DNA from 3 places in the Halomonas sp. YLGW01 genome. Region 2 is predicted to be linked to each of the others. Evidence: predicted binding sites of a transcription regulator. Region 2 holds the regulator's gene; each other region holds the start of a gene.
What was found. Region 2 encodes sigma-54, which starts transcription at its own class of promoters, with help from an activator protein. Its sites were predicted from a motif close to TGGCACNNNNNTTGCTNT; they were not measured.
Positions count from the first base shown of each region.

Region 1: a site for sigma-54 is predicted at 2,477-2,494, ahead of IEJ03_RS10765 (sugar phosphorylase). Genes of this name have one in related genera too.
Region 3: a site for sigma-54 is predicted at 2,189-2,206, ahead of urtA (urea ABC transporter substrate-binding protein). Genes of this name have one in related genera too.

Region 1 covers NZ_CP062005.1:2,328,300-2,334,350, reverse strand. The annotation lists gene IEJ03_RS10775 (YeeE/YedE family protein) at 1-135, shown strand, start outside; gene IEJ03_RS10770 (DUF6691 family protein) at 132-551, shown strand; gene IEJ03_RS10765 (sugar phosphorylase) at 618-2,417, opposite strand; gene nrdR (transcriptional regulator NrdR) at 2,580-3,059, shown strand; gene ribD (bifunctional diaminohydroxyphosphoribosylaminopyrimidine deaminase/5-amino-6-(5-phosphoribosylamino)uracil reductase RibD) at 3,089-4,222, shown strand; gene ribBA (bifunctional 3,4-dihydroxy-2-butanone-4-phosphate synthase/GTP cyclohydrolase II) at 4,435-5,640, shown strand; gene ribE (6,7-dimethyl-8-ribityllumazine synthase) at 5,751-6,051, shown strand, end outside.
Region 2 covers NZ_CP062005.1:1,058,486-1,064,536, reverse strand. The annotation lists gene lptC (LPS export ABC transporter periplasmic protein LptC) at 1-206, shown strand, start outside; gene lptA (lipopolysaccharide transport periplasmic protein LptA) at 203-730, shown strand; gene lptB (LPS export ABC transporter ATP-binding protein) at 739-1,464, shown strand; gene IEJ03_RS04935 (RNA polymerase factor sigma-54) at 1,672-3,084, shown strand; gene raiA (ribosome-associated translation inhibitor RaiA) at 3,242-3,550, shown strand; partial or broken gene ptsN (PTS IIA-like nitrogen regulatory protein PtsN) at 3,555-4,036, shown strand; gene rapZ (RNase adapter RapZ) at 4,108-5,028, shown strand; gene IEJ03_RS04915 (HPr family phosphocarrier protein) at 5,015-5,284, shown strand; gene pmbA (metalloprotease PmbA) at 5,464-6,051, opposite strand, start outside.
Region 3 covers NZ_CP062005.1:1,281,775-1,287,825, reverse strand. The annotation lists gene urtB (urea ABC transporter permease subunit UrtB) at 1-684, opposite strand, end outside; gene urtA (urea ABC transporter substrate-binding protein) at 798-2,066, opposite strand; gene IEJ03_RS05990 (tripartite tricarboxylate transporter permease) at 2,506-4,020, opposite strand; gene IEJ03_RS05985 (tripartite tricarboxylate transporter TctB family protein) at 4,020-4,475, opposite strand; gene IEJ03_RS05980 (tripartite tricarboxylate transporter substrate-binding protein) at 4,475-5,461, opposite strand; gene IEJ03_RS05975 (helix-turn-helix domain-containing protein) at 5,776-6,051, shown strand, end outside.

The sequences.
Region 1 (6,051 bases), 1.3 Mb from region 2:
GGCTGCACCAGCGGTCATGGCGTCTGCGGCCTGTCGCGGCTCTCGCCGCGCTCGATGGCGGCGACCCTGACCTTTCTGGTCACCGGCATCGTGACCGTCTATGTGGTGCGGCATCTGCTGGGAGGTGGGGCATGAAGACAGCGATGTTGAAACCCGTCGCGGGTTATCTCGCCGGCCTGCTGTTTGGCCTGGGGTTGGCGCTGGGCGGCATGACCGACCCGGGTCGCGTGATCGGGTTCCTCGATCTGGCCGGCGCCTGGGACCCGACACTGATGTTCGTGCTCGGCGGCGCCGTGGTCACCACCTTTATCGGTTACCGGTGGGTGCTGCGCCGCACCGCGCCGCTGTTTGCCGGCGCCTTCCAGCTGCCGACCCGCCGCGACCTGGACGCGAAGCTGCTCGGCGGCGCGGCCCTGTTCGGCATCGGCTGGGGGCTGTCCGGCTACTGTCCGGGCCCGGCGGTCGCCTCGCTCTCGGGCGTGAGCCTGCCGCTCGTGGCGATGCTCGCCGCGATGGTGGCGGGTTGGTGGCTGGCCCGGCGCCTGGGGTGATGAGCGCCAGGCTGGCTCGCTTCGGTCCGGCTCAGTTTGGTCTTGGTACGTTCCGTCCGTTCTGGATCATGCCGGCTCCGCCTGGTCGAGGCCCGGCTGCACCAGCCATAGGCTGCGGTAGGGCCGCAGCACATCGCGCTCTTGCGGCGACCAGGGGGCATAGTCGGCGAGCACGTCGAGCCAGGGGTCCTGGGCGAGCTCCGCCAGGTCGAGGGGCTGGCGCTGGTCGCTGATGTTGTAGATCGCCAGCAGCCGGCGGCCATCCGGCAGGGGGCCCCGCTCGATGGCGAACAGGCCCGGCGCGGTGTCGAGCACCCGTTGGGGTGCCTCGGGATGAAAGCAAGGCTCGGCGGCGCGAAGCCTGAGGCGCTGCTTGAGCGAGCCGAAGGCCTCGCGGGTCGGAGTGCTGCGGCTGTCGATCAGCTCATTGAGTTCGGAAAGCTGCCAGCGGCGGCGGTTGATGGCACGCAACTGCCCCCGGCGTTCGACCCCCTCATGGTCGTTGAGGGTCGCGGTCAGGGAATGCAGGTAGATACCGGGAATGCCCTGCAGGGCCAGCAGCAGGTTCTGGCTCAGCAGGAAGCGCTCGACCTGCCAGGCATCGGCGCCGCGCCGGGTGCCCTTCATGGCGTCGAAGTAGGCGATGTTGATCTCGTAGGGAGTATCCTTGCCGTCCGGGTCGGTCTTCATGCTGACGAAGCCCCCGAAGCGGTGCATGAGATCCAGCAGGGTCTCGACCTCATGCGGCGGCAGCAGTCCTTCCAGGGCACGCACGCCGATGCCGTCGTGACTGGCCGTGAAGTTGAAATAGCTGCAGCCCGACGGCAGGGCCGGCAGGCTGTTCGCCCATTGCGCCAGCGCCGAGGCATCGCCACTGGTCAGGGTGTGAACCAATAGCGGGGGCAGGGTGAACTGATAGATCAGGTGCGCCTCGTCTGGTGGCGTGCCTTCCCTGGTGGCGCGCTCGAGTCCCAGGTAGCTCAGGTTCTCGCGATGCGGCACGTTGGTCTCGGTGATCAGCCGGGTGCCCGGTGCCACGTAATCGACCACTGCACGCAGCAGGCGCACGATGGCATGCGTCTGGGGCAGATGGATGCAGGAGGTGCCGACCTCCTTCCACAGGTAGGCGATGGCATCCAGGCGAATGGTGCGGGCGCCCTGCTGGAGGTAGAAGAGCAGGATGCCGACGAACTCGATCAGTACGTCCGGGTTGTCGAAGTTGAGATCGATCTGGTCGTCGGAGAAGGTCGCCCACAGGTGGCGCGTCCCGCGGCGGGTGCTGACCGGCACCAGCAGCGGCGAGTTGCGCGGCCGCGTGACCTGGGACAGGTCGGTGGCCGGGTCCATCTCGATGAAGTAGTCGCGCCCGGGCTGGCTGTCGGCCAGGTAATCGACGAACCACAGCGAGTCTCGCGACACATGGTTGATCACCAGGTCGACCATCAGGTCCCGGTTCTCGGCCAGTGCACGAACCTGTGGCCAGTCACCGAGCTCCGGGTTGACCTCCTTGTAGTGCACCACCGAGAAGCCGTCATCGCTGCTCCACGGAAAGAAGGGCAGCACATGCACGCCGCTGAAGGTGTCCTCCAGGCGTTCATCGAGGAAGCGCTTGAGCACGTCGAGGGGTGCCCGATCGCCGTCGAGCAGGCTGTCGCCATAGCTGATCAGCCATTGATCCCGCTCGCTCCACAATGGACGGGGGCTAGCGTCGATGGCACCACGCTGGTGCGAGATCAGCGTGACCAGGCGGCGCAGGATCGCATCGCTACGCGGGCCATAGACCTCCTCCAGCCGCGCGCGGGCGGCCTCGACGAACCCGGTTTCGTCCAGCTGACGGGGGGGCGTAGGGGGCAGGGATGAGCTCATGGACGACTCCTTGAAGGCCGGAACACGCGCCTGGCGGGCAATAGGGGAATCCTTGGCCTCATGCAGGGGACGTGCCAAAGGTGACGGCTGACTGGGCGCCATGCGGCCAAATCGTTACAATAGTTCAAGAGTTGTTGTGTCGAACAGGCCGGAATCCAGCCGATGCATTGTCCTTTCTGCGGTACCCATGACACCAAGGTCACCGACTCGCGCCTGGTCGTCGAGGGCGATCAGGTGCGTCGCCGTCGTCAGTGTGCCGCCTGCGGTGAACGCTTCACGACCTACGAGACCGCCGAGCTTGTGATGCCGCGAGTCGTCAAGGCGGACGGATCGCGGGAGACGTTCGACGAGGCCAAGCTACGCGCCGGCATGCTCCGGGCGCTGGAGAAACGTCCGGTGAGCGCCGAGTCGATCGAGGCCGCCGTCGAGCGCATCCGCCAGCGCCTGCGCGCGCGGGGCGAGCGGGAGGTCAAGGCCATCGAGGTCGGTCAGGAGGTGATGGATGCCCTGAAGCGTCTCGATCAGGTCGCCTATATCCGCTTCGCCTCGGTCTATCGGCGCTTCCAGGACATCGACGAGTTCCGGGCCGAGATCGACCGCCTGGCCCAGGAGCCGAGCTTCTCTCCCCAGGACGATCACTGAGTCTGTCCTTCCACCTGCATAGGATGCCCATGGCCACTGCGACTCCGGAAGCCTTCATGGCCCGTGCCCTGACCCTGGCCCGCCGCGGCCTCTATACCACCGACCCCAACCCCCGGGTCGGCTGCGTGCTGGTCAAGCGCCGCCAGATCGTCGGCGAGGGCTATCACGAGCGTGCCGGCGAGCCCCATGCCGAGATCCATGCCCTGCGGGATGCCGGCGACGAGGCCCGCGGTGCCACCGCCTATGTGACCCTGGAACCCTGTGCGCATCACGGCCGCACCGGCCCCTGCGCCCAGGCGCTGATCGAGGCCGGCGTAAAGAAGGTGGTGGCCGCGATGCAGGACCCCCACGCGGCGGTGGCGGGGCAGGGCTTCGCCATGCTGCGCGAGGCCGGCATCGAGGTGGAATGCGGGCTGCTCGAGGAAGAGGCCCGGGCGCTGAACCCGGGGTTTATCTCCCGCATGACCCGGGGTCGCCCCTTCGTGCGCATGAAGATGGCGATGAGCCTCGACGGGCGCACGGCGATGCGCTCCGGGGAGTCTCAATGGATCACCGGCCCCCGGGCGCGCACCGAGGTGCAGCGCCTGCGTGCCCGCTCCAGTGCGGTGATCAGCGGCGTGGATTCGATCATCTTCGACAACTCGCGGCTCACCGTGCGGGCCTCCCAGCTCGACCTCGAGGACGGTGAGGCGATCGCCCGCCGCCAGCCGCTGAGGGTGATCGTCGACTCCCGGCTGCGCCTGCCGCTGGCCGCGGCCTGCCTGAGCGAGCCCGGCCGCACCCTGGTCGCGACCTGCACTCGGGATGCCGAGCGTCAGGCACGGCTCGAGGCCGCCGGGGCCGAGGTGCTACAGCTGCCGTCGGGGACCGATGGCCGGGTCGATCTGGCCGCGCTGCTCGAGCACCTGGCCCGGGAAGAGCAGGCCAACGAGGTGCTGCTGGAGACCGGGGCGACGCTCGCCGGCGGCATGCTCGATGCCCAGCTGGTCGACGAGATGCAGCTTTACGTGGCACCGACCCTGCTCGGCGGCGAGGCTCGCCCCCTGGTGGCCCTGCCCGGGCTCGAGCGCATGGCGCAGCAGCGGCCGCTGGATGTTCTCGATATCCGCGCCGTGGGCCGCGACTGGCGGATCATTGCGCGCCCCCAGCGCCAGTCGCCCTGAGCGTGAGCATGAGACCGTGACGGTGAGGGCGATTCGGCGGCGGTCGAATGCTGGCGCCGCGCGGCTTGCCAAGGTACCCTGAGCGCCGATTTCGCTGTCGGCGGCATTCCGCCGGCAGCCCGTCGGCGCCAGCTGCATCCGCTGTTTCCAGCGGCGCCCCGGTTTGCGGCGCCTTCCGTTGACGCCAGCACGCACAGTAATTCGGAGACCTCATGGCGCTTTCCAAGGACCTGTCTCAGGACCCTTCTTCCCAGGCCGGAGCTTCCCAGGCCGCCAGCGACGCAAGTGCACCGGCCCCTGGCGCCGGCGACCTGGCGCGTATCGAGGACCTGGTCGAGGACATCCGACAGGGCAAGATGGTCATCCTCATGGACGATGAGGATCGCGAGAACGAAGGCGATATCATCATGGCCGCCGAGAAGGTCGAGGCCGAGCATATCAACTTCATGGCTCGCCATGCCCGCGGCCTGATCTGCCTGCCGATGACCCGCGAGCGCTGCGAGCGACTCAAGTTGCCGCTGATGGTGCACGACAACGGCTCCGGCTTCGGCACCAAGTTCACCCTGTCCATCGAGGCCGCCGAAGGCGTCTCCACCGGCATCTCCGCCGCCGATCGCGCCCGCACCGTGCGTGCCGCCTCGGCTCGCGATGCCAAGGCGAGCGATATCGTCCAGCCGGGCCATATCTTCCCGCTGATGGCCGAACCGGGCGGCGTGTTGCGTCGCGCCGGTCACACCGAGGCGGCCTGCGATCTCGCGGCGATGGCCGGGTTCGATCCCAGTGGCGTGATCTGCGAGGTAATGAACGACGACGGCAGCATGGCGCGTCGCCCGGAGCTCGAGCGCTTCGCCGCCGAGCATGGCCTGAAGATGGGCACCATCGCCGATCTGATCCACTACCGCATTCATACCGAGCAGACCGTGGATCATCTCGAGGCCTCGCCGGTGGAGACCGCATACGGCGAGCTGACCCTGCATGTCTTCCGCGACAGCATCCAGGGCGCCCACCACCTGGCACTGGTCAAGGGCACGCCCCGCGCCGAGGAGCCGACCACGGTGCGTGTGCACCTGGCCGATACCCTGCGCGACATCCTGACCCTGACCCGCCCGGGCAGCCAGAGCTGGACCGCCCAGAAGGCGTTGGCCGAGATCGCCGACGCCGATAGCGGCGTCTTCGTCCTGCTCGACGATGCGCGCCAGGACACCGACCTCAAGGATCAGCTCGATGTGCTGCTCGAACGCAAGCGCGCACCGCGCTCCAGCGATTCCGATGGCGCCGGGAATTACCTGACCATCGGCACCGGCTCGCAGATCCTGCGCCACCTGGGCGTGGGTAAGATGCGGCTGCTGAGCTCGCCCTGGAAGTTCTCGGCCCTCTCCGGCTTCGATCTGGAAGTGGTCGAGCGCTTGAGCCCCTGATCCCCGATTTCGTACCGCCCGGGCCAGTGCTCATCACGAGCGCCCGGGCGTTGATCGCAACACCCAGACGCCCCGCGGGGCGCCGTGAAGATTCAAGCAGGATGACAAGCATGCAACCGATCTCCCAAGTCGAAGGTAGCTTCACCGACGTCGATGGCCGCTACGTGATCGTGGTGGGCCGCTTCAACCACCATGTGGTCGACAGTCTGGTCGAAGGTGCCGTGGACAGCCTGGTGCGCCATGGCGTGGACGCCGAACATATCGATATCGTCCATGTGCCGGGGGCCTGGGAGCTGCCGCTGGCGGTCAAGCGTGCCCTTCAGGTGGCGAGCCCGGATGCGGTGATCGCCCTCGGTGCGGTGATCCGCGGCGGCACACCGCACTTCGAGCATGTCGCCGGCAGCTGCAACA
Region 2 (6,051 bases):
CCCCCGGCGAGGGCTGGCAACTGAACACCGAGACCCTGAACATCGACACCGACACCAATCATGCCTGGAGCGACAGCGAGGCGCGCATCACTCAGTCCTCGCAGCGCGTGCGCGGCGACAGGCTGGATGTCTGGTTCGACGACGACCGGCTGCAGCTGACCGGCAACGTACGCGGTTTTCACCCCCCCGAGGAGCAAGCCCCATGACGCGACGCGACCTTACCCGCCGGGCTCTTGGCCTGCTGCTGCCCGCCCTGCTGAGCCTGATCACGCTGCCGGCCATGGCCCTCGACGGCGATGCCAGCGCCCCCATCGAGATCGTCGCCGATCGCCTCGAGCTCGACGACCAGGCCGGCACCGCCGTCTACAGCGGCGACGTCGACATGCGCCAGGGCAGCATGCAGCTGACCGGCCAGCGCGTCACCATCTCCCGCACCGATCAGGGCGAGGTCTCCCGCGTACGCGCCACCGGCGAGCGAGCCTACATCGAACAGCAGCCGAGCCCCGAGGCGCCCCTCGTCAAGGGCTGGGGACGCACCATCGTCTACCATACCCTCGAGCGGCGGGTGGAGCTGATCGACCAGGCGGAACTTCACCGTGGCCGGGACAGATTCAGCGGCGCCAGGGTCGACTACTACCTGGATCGCCGCCTGGTCGAAGCCGACAGCGGCGTCGACAACGATGGCGAGACACGCCAGCGCGTGCGCATGACCCTGACTCCCCAGCAATAAGGCTCCCCATGAAGACCCTCAGCGTTCAGCATCTGGCCAAGAGCTACAAGCGACGTCGCGTGGTCAAGGACATTAGCCTGTCCATCGACCAGGGCCAGATCGTCGGCCTGCTGGGCCCCAACGGTGCCGGCAAGACCACCTCCTTCTACATGATCGTCGGCCTGGTACGCGCCGATGCCGGCACGGTCCATATCGACGACCGGGACCTGTCCCGGGCCGCCATGCACGAGCGCGCCCTGGCCGGCATCGGCTATCTGCCCCAGGAAGCCTCGATCTTTCGCAAACTGTCGGTCACCGACAACATCATGGCCATCCTGGAGACCCGCCGGGACCTGGACCGCGACGGCCGCCGAGCACGCCTGGAGGAGCTCCTGAACGAGTTCCACATCACCCATATTCGCGACAATACCGGCATGAGCTTGTCGGGCGGCGAGCGGCGTCGGGTCGAAATCGCCAGAGCCCTGGCCACCGAACCGGCCTTCATCCTGCTGGACGAACCCTTCGCCGGCGTCGACCCGATCTCGGTCTCCGACATCAAGTCGATCATCCGCGCCCTGCGCGACCGGGGCATCGGCGTGCTAATCACCGACCACAACGTGCGCGAGACCCTGGACATCTGTGACAGCGCCTATATCGTCGGCGACGGCGAGATCATCGCCGCAGGCAATGCCGAGGCCATCCTCGCCAATCAGAAGGTCCGAGACGTCTATCTCGGCGAGGATTTCCGGCTCTAGCCTCGACCCGGCGACTCGGGAGGCCTTGGTCGCCTCCCTACCCCGCTCCCTCGCTCCCAACCCCGCAGCGAGCAGGCGCTACCCCCTGAGCGGCACGAAAGTTGCGCATGGCACGCTTATTGCTAATAAATCATCACCAACGGCTTGCACGGCCTCCGGTCAACGGCTAAGTTAGTCATTCCATTTCTGCCTGACACGCGCCTTGCCATGGTCATGAAACCCTCGTTGCAACTCCGCGTCGGCACCCAGCTGACCATGACGCCCCAGCTTCAGCAGGCCATCGCGCTGTTGCAGCTCTCGACCCTGGACCTGCGCCAGGAGATCCAGCAGGCACTGGAAACCAATCCGATGCTGGAACTCGACGAGGCTTACGGCGAGCAGGACGTCGCCGAACCCCGCGAGGACGACTGGTCCACCGAGATCCCCAGCGAGCTGTCGACAGACAGCGACTGGTCCGACACCTACCAGGACATGGCGGCGCCGAGCGGCAGCGCGGAAGGCCCCGACCTCGACCGCAACGCCATCGGCGTAAGCCTGCACGATCACCTCGCCTGGCAACTGGCCATGGCCGATGTCAGCGATACCGAGCGCCAGATTGCCGAGAGCCTGATCGACGCGGTCACTCCCAGCGGCTATCTCGAGGGAGGCCTCGACGACCTGACTCAGGGCCTGCGTGCCCAGGGCCTCGACGGCCTCAAGACCGGCGACGTCGAGCGGGTGCTGCTGCGCGTGCAGCAGTTCGAACCGACCGGCGTCTTTGCGCGCGATCTGCGTGAATGCCTGCTGCTGCAGCTGGGCGCCCTGCCGCCGGACCTACCCCTGCTGCCCCAGGCCAAGCGCCTGGTGCGCCAGTTTCTGGAGGCCCTCGCCGGCGATGATCGCAAGCTGCTCAAGCGCCGGCTGCGGCTGGACGACGCCCAGCTCGACCAGGTGATTGCGCTCATTCGGACGCTGGACCCTCGCCCGGGCCAGGCCTTCGACAGCACGGGCAGTGACTACGTGATTCCCGACCTGATCGCCCGCCACACCCAGGAAGGCTGGCGCATCGAGCTCAATTCGGAGGCGCTGCCGCGGATGCGCATCCAGCCGGATTATGCCGCCCTGATCCGCCGGGCCGACAAGAGCGACGACAACACCTTCATGAAGCAGCACCTGCAGGAGGCACGCTGGCTGATCAAGAGCCTGTCGAGCCGCAATGACACCCTGCTGCGGGTGGGGCGCGAGATCATGGCCCGCCAGATCGACTTCCTCGAGCGGGGCGAGGAGGCCATGAAACCGCTGATCCTCGCCGACATCGCCACCAAGGTCGAGATGCACGAGTCGACCATCTCGCGGGTCACTACCCAGAAGTTCATTCATACGCCACGGGGCGTCTTCGAGCTGAAATACTTCTTCTCGAGCCAGGTCGGCGGTGACAGTGGCGACGCCCACTCCAGCACCGCCATTCGGGCTCGCCTGAAGAAGCTGATCGGCAGCGAGCCGCCGCGCAAGCCTCTCTCCGACAGCAAACTGGTCGACCTACTGGCCGAAAGCGGTATCCAGGTCGCCAGACGAACCGTGGCCAAGTATCGCGAAGCGATGGGCATCCCGCCGTCCAGCGAGCGCAAGCGACTCTCCTGATGTCGTGTGAAATGCCTGTTTTCAAGGCATAACCCATTGACTAAGCGTGGAAAAATCACCGAAAGTAGCTGCGTTGGAAAAGCGCCAAGCGAAGGGGTATGCAGGGCGCTAAAAAGGGTTACAATCGATTGGCCAACCGCAGGATAAGGAGCGTGCCATGCAAGTCAACATCACCGGCCATCACGTCGAACTGACCGACGCATTGCGTGACTATGTGAACGAGAAGCTCGCCCGCCTGGAGCGTCATTACGACAACATCACCACGGTTCAGGCCACCCTTTCCGTCGAGAAAGAGCGCCAGCAGGCCTCCTGCACCCTGCATGCCGCCGGTGCCGAACTGCATGCCGAAGCGGAAGACGTCGACATGTACGCCGCGATCGACGCCCTCGCCGACAAGCTCGACCGTCAGCTTGTCAAACACAAGGAAAAAGCCCAGGCGCGCGCCCAAGGCGCAGGCGCTCGCTGACATCATGACGTTGGAATCCATCCTGCCCCCGAGCGCGCCCTGTTCGGTGTGCCCGGGGGAAGCAAGAAGCGGGTGCTGGAGTTCTTCAGCACCTTCATCGCCCAGAACACGCCCAGCCTCGATAGCCAGGAGGTCTTCAGTCGCCTGATCGGCCGCGAGCGGCTAGGCAGCACCGGCATCGGTCACGGCGTCGCCATCCCGCATGCGCGCAACCCGCACTGCAAGTCTCCCCTGGCCGGCTTCCTCAAGCTCAGCGAGCCCGTCGACTTCGATGCCATCGACGGCGAGCCCGTCGATCTGGTCTTCGTGTTGCTGGTCCCGGAAGAAGCCGATGACGCCCACCTCGCCCTGCTCGGCCAGGTCGCGGCGGTCATGAACGACCCCGAGACACGCCAGCGGCTGCGCAACAGCGAGACGCAGCGCCAGCTCTATGACATCCTGCTGGAGGCGATTCGCCGCCACGCCAGTGATGGCCGCTCCGCCTGACCCCCAATCGGCGCCACGCCATCACCGCAACGATGCCCCTCGCCCACTGACCCGGTAAGCAGGAGACCCTCATGCAGCTCGTGATCATCAGCGGCCGCTCCGGCTCCGGCAAGTCGATCGCCCTCCAGGCGCTGGAAGACCTGGGCTACTACGCGATCGACAACCTGCCCGCCATGCTGCTGGATTCCCTGGTCGACGAGCTGCAACGCGACGCCAGTCGGCGCGCCTCCAGCGCCGTGAGCATCGATGCCCGCAACCTGCCCCATGCCCTGGAGCGCTTCCCGACGCTGCTCTCCGACCTACAGGCGCGCGGCATCCAGTGTCAGGTGGTCTACCTGACCGCCGACTCGAAGATCCTGCTCGAGCGCTACTCGGCCACTCGCCGTCGCCACCCGCTGACGCGGGACAGCCAGATGACCCTCGCCGAGGCCATCGACAGCGAGGAAGCCGCCCTCGCCGAGATCCTGGATCTCGCCGACCTGGTCATCGACACCTCCCGTCTGTCGGTCCACGACCTGCGCGGCCGCATCGCCGAGCAGGTGGCCCAGCATCGCGATCGGCAGATGACCCTGACCTTCGAGTCCTTCGGCTTCAAGGGCGGCGTACCGCTGGATGCCGACACCGTCTTCGATGCCCGCTGCCTCCCCAACCCTTACTGGGATCCTCGGCTGCGTCAATCCACCGGCCGCGACCGGGAAATTATCGAGTTTCTCGAAAGCTACGAGGACGTCGAACGCCTGGCCGGTGACATCATCGACTGGCTGACCCGCTGGCTGCCGGCCTACCAGGCCAGCCACCGCAGTTACATGACGGTGGCCATCGGCTGCACCGGCGGCCAGCATCGCTCGGTCTACCTGGCCGAGCGACTGGCCAACCACTTCGCCGAACACCACCCCGGCGTGCGTCTCCGCCACCGGGAGCTCGGCATCCATACCGCCGTGCCCCAGGCTCAAATGGACAGCAGGGACGCTGATGGCCATGCCAAGACGTGAACTCACCCTCATCAATAAGCGGGGCCTGCATGCCCGCGCCGCCACCAAGCTGGTGCAATGCTGTCAGGCCTACCAGGCCCGCGTCATCGTCAGCCACCAGGGCCGAGAGGCCGACGCCGCCAACGTCATGGCGCTGCTGATGCTCGCCGCCCCCTACGGCAGCGAGCTGGAGATACGGGCCGAGGGCGACGAGGCCGAGGCCGCGCTGGCCGCCCTGGTGGCCCTGATCGAGGCGCGCTTCGACGAGGATGGCTGAGCGTTCGCCCGCCTCCATGGCGCTGGCGCCCTCCTGATCATCTCGCAGCAAAAGAGCCACCCCTCGGGGTGGCTCTTTTATGGGTGGAGCGCAAGGGTGGTGACTTCGCCGCCTGCCGCCCGATGCCGGCCGCCATGCGATGCCGAGCGCCATGCAGGAGGCGACCCGGCGCCGAGTGGTCAGCCGCCGGCGATGGTCATCTCGTCGATCAACCAGCTGCCGCTGTGCACGCTGCCCCGGGTATCGATATCGTCGCCGACACCGACCAGCCCCGCAAACATCTTCGGCAGGCTGCCGGCGATGGTGAACTCCTCGACCGGGTACTGGATGCGACCGTTCTCGACCCAGAAGCCGGCCGCTCCGCGGGAGTAGTCACCGGTCACCCCGTTGACGCCTTGCCCCATCAGCTCGGTGACCAGCACCCCTCGATCCATCTTCGCAAGCAGCGCCTCACGGCTCTCGAGGGGCGCCTCCAAGCGCAGGTTGCGTGCCCCGCCGGCATTGCCGGTGGTGGTCATGCCCAGCCGCCGGGCGCTGTAGGCCGAGAGCAGATAACTGGCGAGCTGGCCCTGGTCGATGAAGACGTTATCGCGGGTATAGACGCCATCGTTGTCGAAGGGGCTGCTGGCCATGGCGCCACGCTCACGGGGCCGCTCGAAGAGGCTGAACCAGTCGGGAAAGAGGCGATCCCCCAAGCGGTCACAGAGGAAGGAGGCCTCGCGATACAGGGCACCGCCGGCCAGGGCGCCCATCAGGTGGCCCACGAG
Region 3 (6,051 bases), 220 kb from region 2:
GATGTTAGCCAGGGCCGCCTTGGCACTGGCGGCGAGCGCGGCGTCCTCGCCCGCCGCGGCCCCGTTGAGCGCCGCTCGGGCCTCGGGGTGCAGGCTGCCGCTCAGGCGCTCGATGGCCGCGGCATCGCCCCGCTCGAGCCGATGGATGGCCAATGCCTCGGCGAGCCTTTTGCGCACCGCCTCGTTCGGCTCCACTTCCAGCACCGTCTGGAGGGGCTCGACCATGGCCGCCTCGACCTGGCCGAGCAGATCGTTGGCCGCGCCAAGGCGCGCCTCCGGGTCCTCGACATACAGGTCGAGGACCGCCAGGGTGCTACGCAGCTGGCCGCGCAGGGCATTGTTGATGCCGATGCGATCCAGCTCGCGCCGGGACATCTCGCCGAGCGGCTCCCCGCTCAAGGCGTCTTCCACCGGCCAGGCCCGGCCACGATTGGCCAGGACCACCACGAACTGGCCGGTCTTCTTGTTCTGTTGTAGCTTGCCGTCGTTCAGGGCTTCCAGCCAGGCACGGCTGCGGGCATCGCCGCTGGCGACGATGGCCTCGATGGCCTCGCCCTTGGCGGCATAGGAGGCACCGGCCAACGCCTCGAGCAGCGGCCGACCGGGGTCATCCTGCTGGGCCTGGGCGGCGCCGACCATCGTCAGCAACAGCAGCCACAGCGTGAGGCATCGGGTGATCCTCATGGGATTGTCCTTTGGAAAAGCGATGAGAGCCAGACAGGTGACTCGTCAGGCCAGCGGGACGACCAGGGCCGCCCCGCTGCTCCGTGTTGAGCAATGATGCACAAAGGCCAGAGTTACTCGGCCTCGACGCCACCGCCACAGCTGCCCTCGACCACGTTGTAGTTGCCGCATGCCATGGGCTTGCGCCAGTCACTGATCAGGTCACGCGAGCCATCGAGGTAATCCGACCAGGCGTCCCCCGCAACCGTGGACGGAGTCTCCCAGACCACCGAGAACTGACCATTGTCCTGAATCTCGCCGATCAGCACCGGCTTGGTGATGTGATGGTTGGGCATCATCGCCGCATAGCCGCCGGTCAGGTTGGGCACGGTCACGCCGATGATGGCGTCCTTGACCGCGTCGACATCGGCCGTGCCGGCCTTGCGCACCGCCTCGAGCCACATGTTGAAGCCGATATAGTGGGCCTCCATGGGATCGTTGGTGACAGCCATCTCGTCGCCGGTGTAGTCGATCCAGGCATCGATGAAGTCGTAGTTGGCGTCGTTGTCGACGCTCATGAAGTAGTTCCAGGCCGCCAGGTGGCCCACCAGCGGCGCGGTATCGATGCCCGACAGCTCCTGTTCGCCCACCGAGAAGGCCACCACCGGAATGTCGGCGGCATCGATGCCCTGGTTGCCGAGCTCACGATAGAAGGGCACGTTGGCATCGCCGTTGATGGTCGAGACCACCGCCGTCTTCTTGCCTTCGCTGCCGAAGCGCTTGATGTCGGAGACGATGTTCTGCCAGTCGGAATGCCCGAACGGCGTGTAGTTGATCATGATGTCCTCGTCGGCGACGCCGTGGCCCTTCAGATAGGCCTCGAGGATCTTGTTGGTGGTACGCGGATAGACATAGTCGGTGCCGGCCAGCACCCAGCGCTCCACGCCGACGTCGTTCATCAGGTAATTGACGGCGGGAATGGCCTGCTGGTTGGGCGCTGCACCGGTATAGAAGACATTCTCGGATGACTCCTCGCCCTCGTACTGCACCGGATAGAACAACAAGCCATTGAGTTCTTCGACGACCGGCAGCACCGACTTGCGCGATACCGAGGTCCAGTTGCCGAAGATCACGTCGACCTTTTCCTGCGCCAAGAGCTCACGCGCCTTCTCGGCGAACAACGGCCAGTTGGAGGCCGGGTCCACTACCACCGGCTCGAGCTGACGCCCCAGCAGACCGCCCGCGGCGTTCTGCTGCTCGATCAGCATCAGCATGGTGTCCTTGAGAGTGGATTCACTGATCGCCATGGTCCCGGACAGCGAATGCAGGATGCCGACCTTAATAGGGTCTTCCTGAGCCTGGGCCGGCAGGGCCACGCCCAGAGAGAGAAGGGCCGCGGCCAGCCAGCGAGAGGAAGGGGTCGAGGTGTTCACATGGATCTCCTTGCTTGTGTCTTGTTCTTGAAACTTGTTATTCGGCAATATCCAGCGACGAGGCCGGCCGTTAGACGGCCGGCCAACTCCACATCGCAAGGGGCGTGCCAAGACATCGACAAGGAAAATTAACCCTTTATAATCATTTATTTAGATCTTTCTTAACAACCGGACATCCTCTTCCGTTCTCGCTCTCAACGGCTCAAGCCCCCGCCGTACGCCCTCTTTTGGCGATCTCACGTCTCGCCATGCACTTTTATGGTGCAGTTGTATACATTAGCGAGATACTAAAAAAGCCCCAGCACCGGAATGATGCAAGAAACTTTTCCTTTCACCACGAAAAAGGGCACCGGCCTGTCGGCCGGTGCCCTAAAAAGGTGATGCGATAATGGCGTTGCGCGAAGGCGTGTCAGTCCGTCTGAGCCCCGCCCGCCTGCATGCGGCGGCGCAGGATTGGACCGACGATGTAGGGCAGGATCAGCCCCAGACCGGCGACGACCCACAGGCCGATGGCCAGGCCGCTGTCCCACAGCGCCATCCAGTCACCGTCGGAGATCTCCAACGCATGGCGCAGGTTCTTCTCCATCTCCGGCCCCAACAGCAGGCCGAGGATGATCGGCACCAGCGGGATTTCGAGCTTGCGCAGCACATAGCCGAAGACCCCGAAGGCGACCATGAAGTAGAGATCGAAGGTGGTGTTGCTGATCGAGTAGATGCCGACGAAGGCCACCATGGTGACGATCGGCAGCAGGTACATCGGGGGTACCGAAAGCAGCTTGACGAAGATGCCGACCAGCGGAATGTTGAGCAGCAGCAGCAGGAAGTTGCCGATCAGCAGTGCCGCGATCACGCCCCAGACGATATCCGCGTTCTGGGTGAACATCAGCGGCCCGGGGGTGATGTTCAGCGAGATCAGCAGTGCCAGCAGCACCGCAGTGGTGCCGCTGCCCGGCACGCCGAGGGTCAGCATCGGTACCAGGGCACCGCTCGAAGCGCCGTTGTTGCCGGCCTCGGGAGCCGCTACGCCGCGCGGATCGCCCTCGCCGAAGTGGCCCTTGCGACCCAGCACCCGCTTTTCCAGGGTATAGCTGATGAAGCTGCCCAGTGACGCCCCCGCCCCCGGCAGCACCCCGGCAATGAAGCCCAGTACGCCGCCGCGCAGGCTGGTGGGAAGGATGTCACGGATGTCCTTCCAGGACAGTGCCAGCTTGTTGACGGAGATCTTCTCCTTGCCGCCGCCGGCACGATCCTCGATGAAGAACATCAGCTCGGAGATCGCGAACAGACCGACGATGGCGATGATGAAGTCGACGCCCTCGTAGAGCTCCAGCACATTGAAGGTATAACGCTGGGTGCCGGTGGAATCGATGCCCACGGTGGCGATCATCAGGCCGATACAGGCCGCGACCACCGTCTTCATGGGGTTCTTGCCGGTGATCCCGCCAAGGGTGGCGAAGGCCAGCATGAAGAGGGCGAAGTATTCCGCCGGGCCGAAGGTCAAGGCGAAGTCGGCCAGCAGCGGCGCCAGCATGATCAGCCCCACGGTGGCCACCAGGCTGCCGATGAAGGACGCCACCGCCGAGATCGCCAGCGCCTCGGCCGCCTTACCCTTCCGGGCCATGGGATAGCCGTCCAGGCAGGTCATCATCGCCGGCTCATCGCCTGGAATGTTCAAGAGGATCGAGGAGATGCGCCCGCCATACATGGCACCGGCATAGACCGAGGTCAGCATGATCATGGCGGTTTCCGGAGCCAGCCCCAGGGTGAAGGCCAGCGGAATCAGGATCGCCACGCCATTGGCGGGGCCGAGCCCCGGCAGCGCGCCGATCAGGGTGCCCAGGAAGGCCCCCATCAGGGCGAACATCAGGTTATGTGGTTGCAGCGCGACGCCGAAACCGTCGATCAGGAAGCCCAACGTTTCCATCAGGTTGCCTCCAGGAAGTCGAGCAGGCCCAGCGGCAGCGCCAGGTCGAGTGCGAAGTTGAAGATCAGGAACACCACCACGCCCGCGATGGCACCGGTCAGATAGGCCTTGACCGGAGGCGCGCCCATGCGCCAGCACAGGGTGCCCACCGCCAGCAGGGTGCTGGGAATGAAGCCCAGCGGCTGCAGCAGCATGGCGTAGAGCACCAGCACCACTACTGCGATCACCAGCTCAAGGCCGGTACGGCTCCAGGGCCAGGCGTTGTCCGGGTCGGGACGCACGATCATGTACAGGCTGGAGAGCGTCAGCACCACGGCGAGCAGCTTGGGAAAGGTCTCGGGGCCGACGGCCTCGGCCCCGCCGCCGAAGGGTTCCGGGAACTGGGTAGCGCCCCAGCCGTACGCGACGGCCAGGACGATCATCAGGACCCCAAAGATGCGGTCATTGAAGGTCATTACTGAATCAGCCCGATATCTTTGGACAGGGTTTCGATGTCGGTGATCTGCTGCTTGACGAAGGCCTCGAACTCACCGGCACTCATGTGGAAGGGCATCAGACCGTTCTGGGTCATCACGTTCTTCCACTCCTCGCTCTCATAGACGGTGTCCATGGCGTCGAGCCAGTACTGCTTGGCATCATCCGAGATGTCCGCCGGCATGTAGAACCCGCGCCAGTTGGGGCCGATGGCATCGATGCCCTGCTCGCGAGCGGTGGGAATCTCGCTGAACTTGCCCGGCAGACGCTCCTCGGACAGCACCGCCAGCACGCGCAGGTCACCGGACTCCATGAAGCCCTGCGCCTCGGTGATATCACCGGTGAAGGCATCGACGTGGCCACCGACCACCTGAGTCATGGCTTCGCCGCCATTGTTGTAGGACAGGTAGGGAATGCGCGGCAGGTTCTCGAGACCCGCCTTCTGGGCCGCGATCAGTACCTTGAGGTGATCCCAGCCGCCCTTGGCGCTGCCACCGGCGAACTTGACGCTGCGCGGGTCTTCCTTGATGGCATCCATCAGCTCGGGCAGGTCGTCGTACTCGGAATCGTCGGCCACGGCGATGACGCCATAGTCGGCACCCAGGGCCCCGATCCAGTTGACCATGTCGGCGTTCATGCCCGGGAACTGCCCCTGGGCCAGCCGCGTGGTGGTGGCGGTGGAGGCCGCGACCAGCAGCTGGTCATCGCCGGCGCGCTTGCTGACGGTATGGGCGAAGGCCACCCCGCCGCCGGCACCGGCCATGTTGATGGTCTGCACGCTGCGCGGCACCAGATCGAGATCCTCGAGCACCTTGCCGACGCTGCGGCAGGTGAAGTCCCAGCCGCCGCCCGGGTCGGCCGGCGCCAGACACTCGACCTTGCCCTCCGGTTCGAAGGCTTGAGTCACGGAGGCGCTCAGGGTCAGCGCTGCGGCAGTGATCAGCGTGAGGGGCGTCTTCATCGACATGCGTTTCTGGATCATGCTTTTCATCAACATTGTTATTGGCCTCGCTAGGTCATCCGGCCCGCACCGCGGACATGCAGGATGCCGTGAATCAGGATGCATTGGCGTGCGCCTGAAGCGACCCGGCTGGGGTATGGCATTCAGGACTTGTCGGAAGCTGTCAGCCACCTTACAATTCTGTAAGGCAGAACACCGTTCCTTGGTGTGGAAAGTTAGGCGCACCGACTTGAGGCGTCAACGCCCTGAGGGCCAAATGCGACCAAAGTTGCATGGGCGAGCACGGCACGAGCAAGCGACCCGGGAGGCACCAAGTAAAGATGGCAGAACAACGCGTTGAAGCCGTGGAGCGAGCGTTGACGATCCTAGAGGTCTTCGATGCACCGAAGGAGCACTTCAGCCTGGCCGAGCTGGCCGAGGCCACCGGCTTCTACAAGAGCACCCTGCTCAGGTTGCTGGCCTCCCTGGAGCGCTTTGGCTATGTGGCGAGAAGAGACGACGGACGCTTCACCCTGGGCCCGACCCCCGTGCGGCTCGGCAAGCGTCATCGGCCCAGCCGCGGCCTCGCCGACCGGGTGCAGCCGGTACTGGACCGG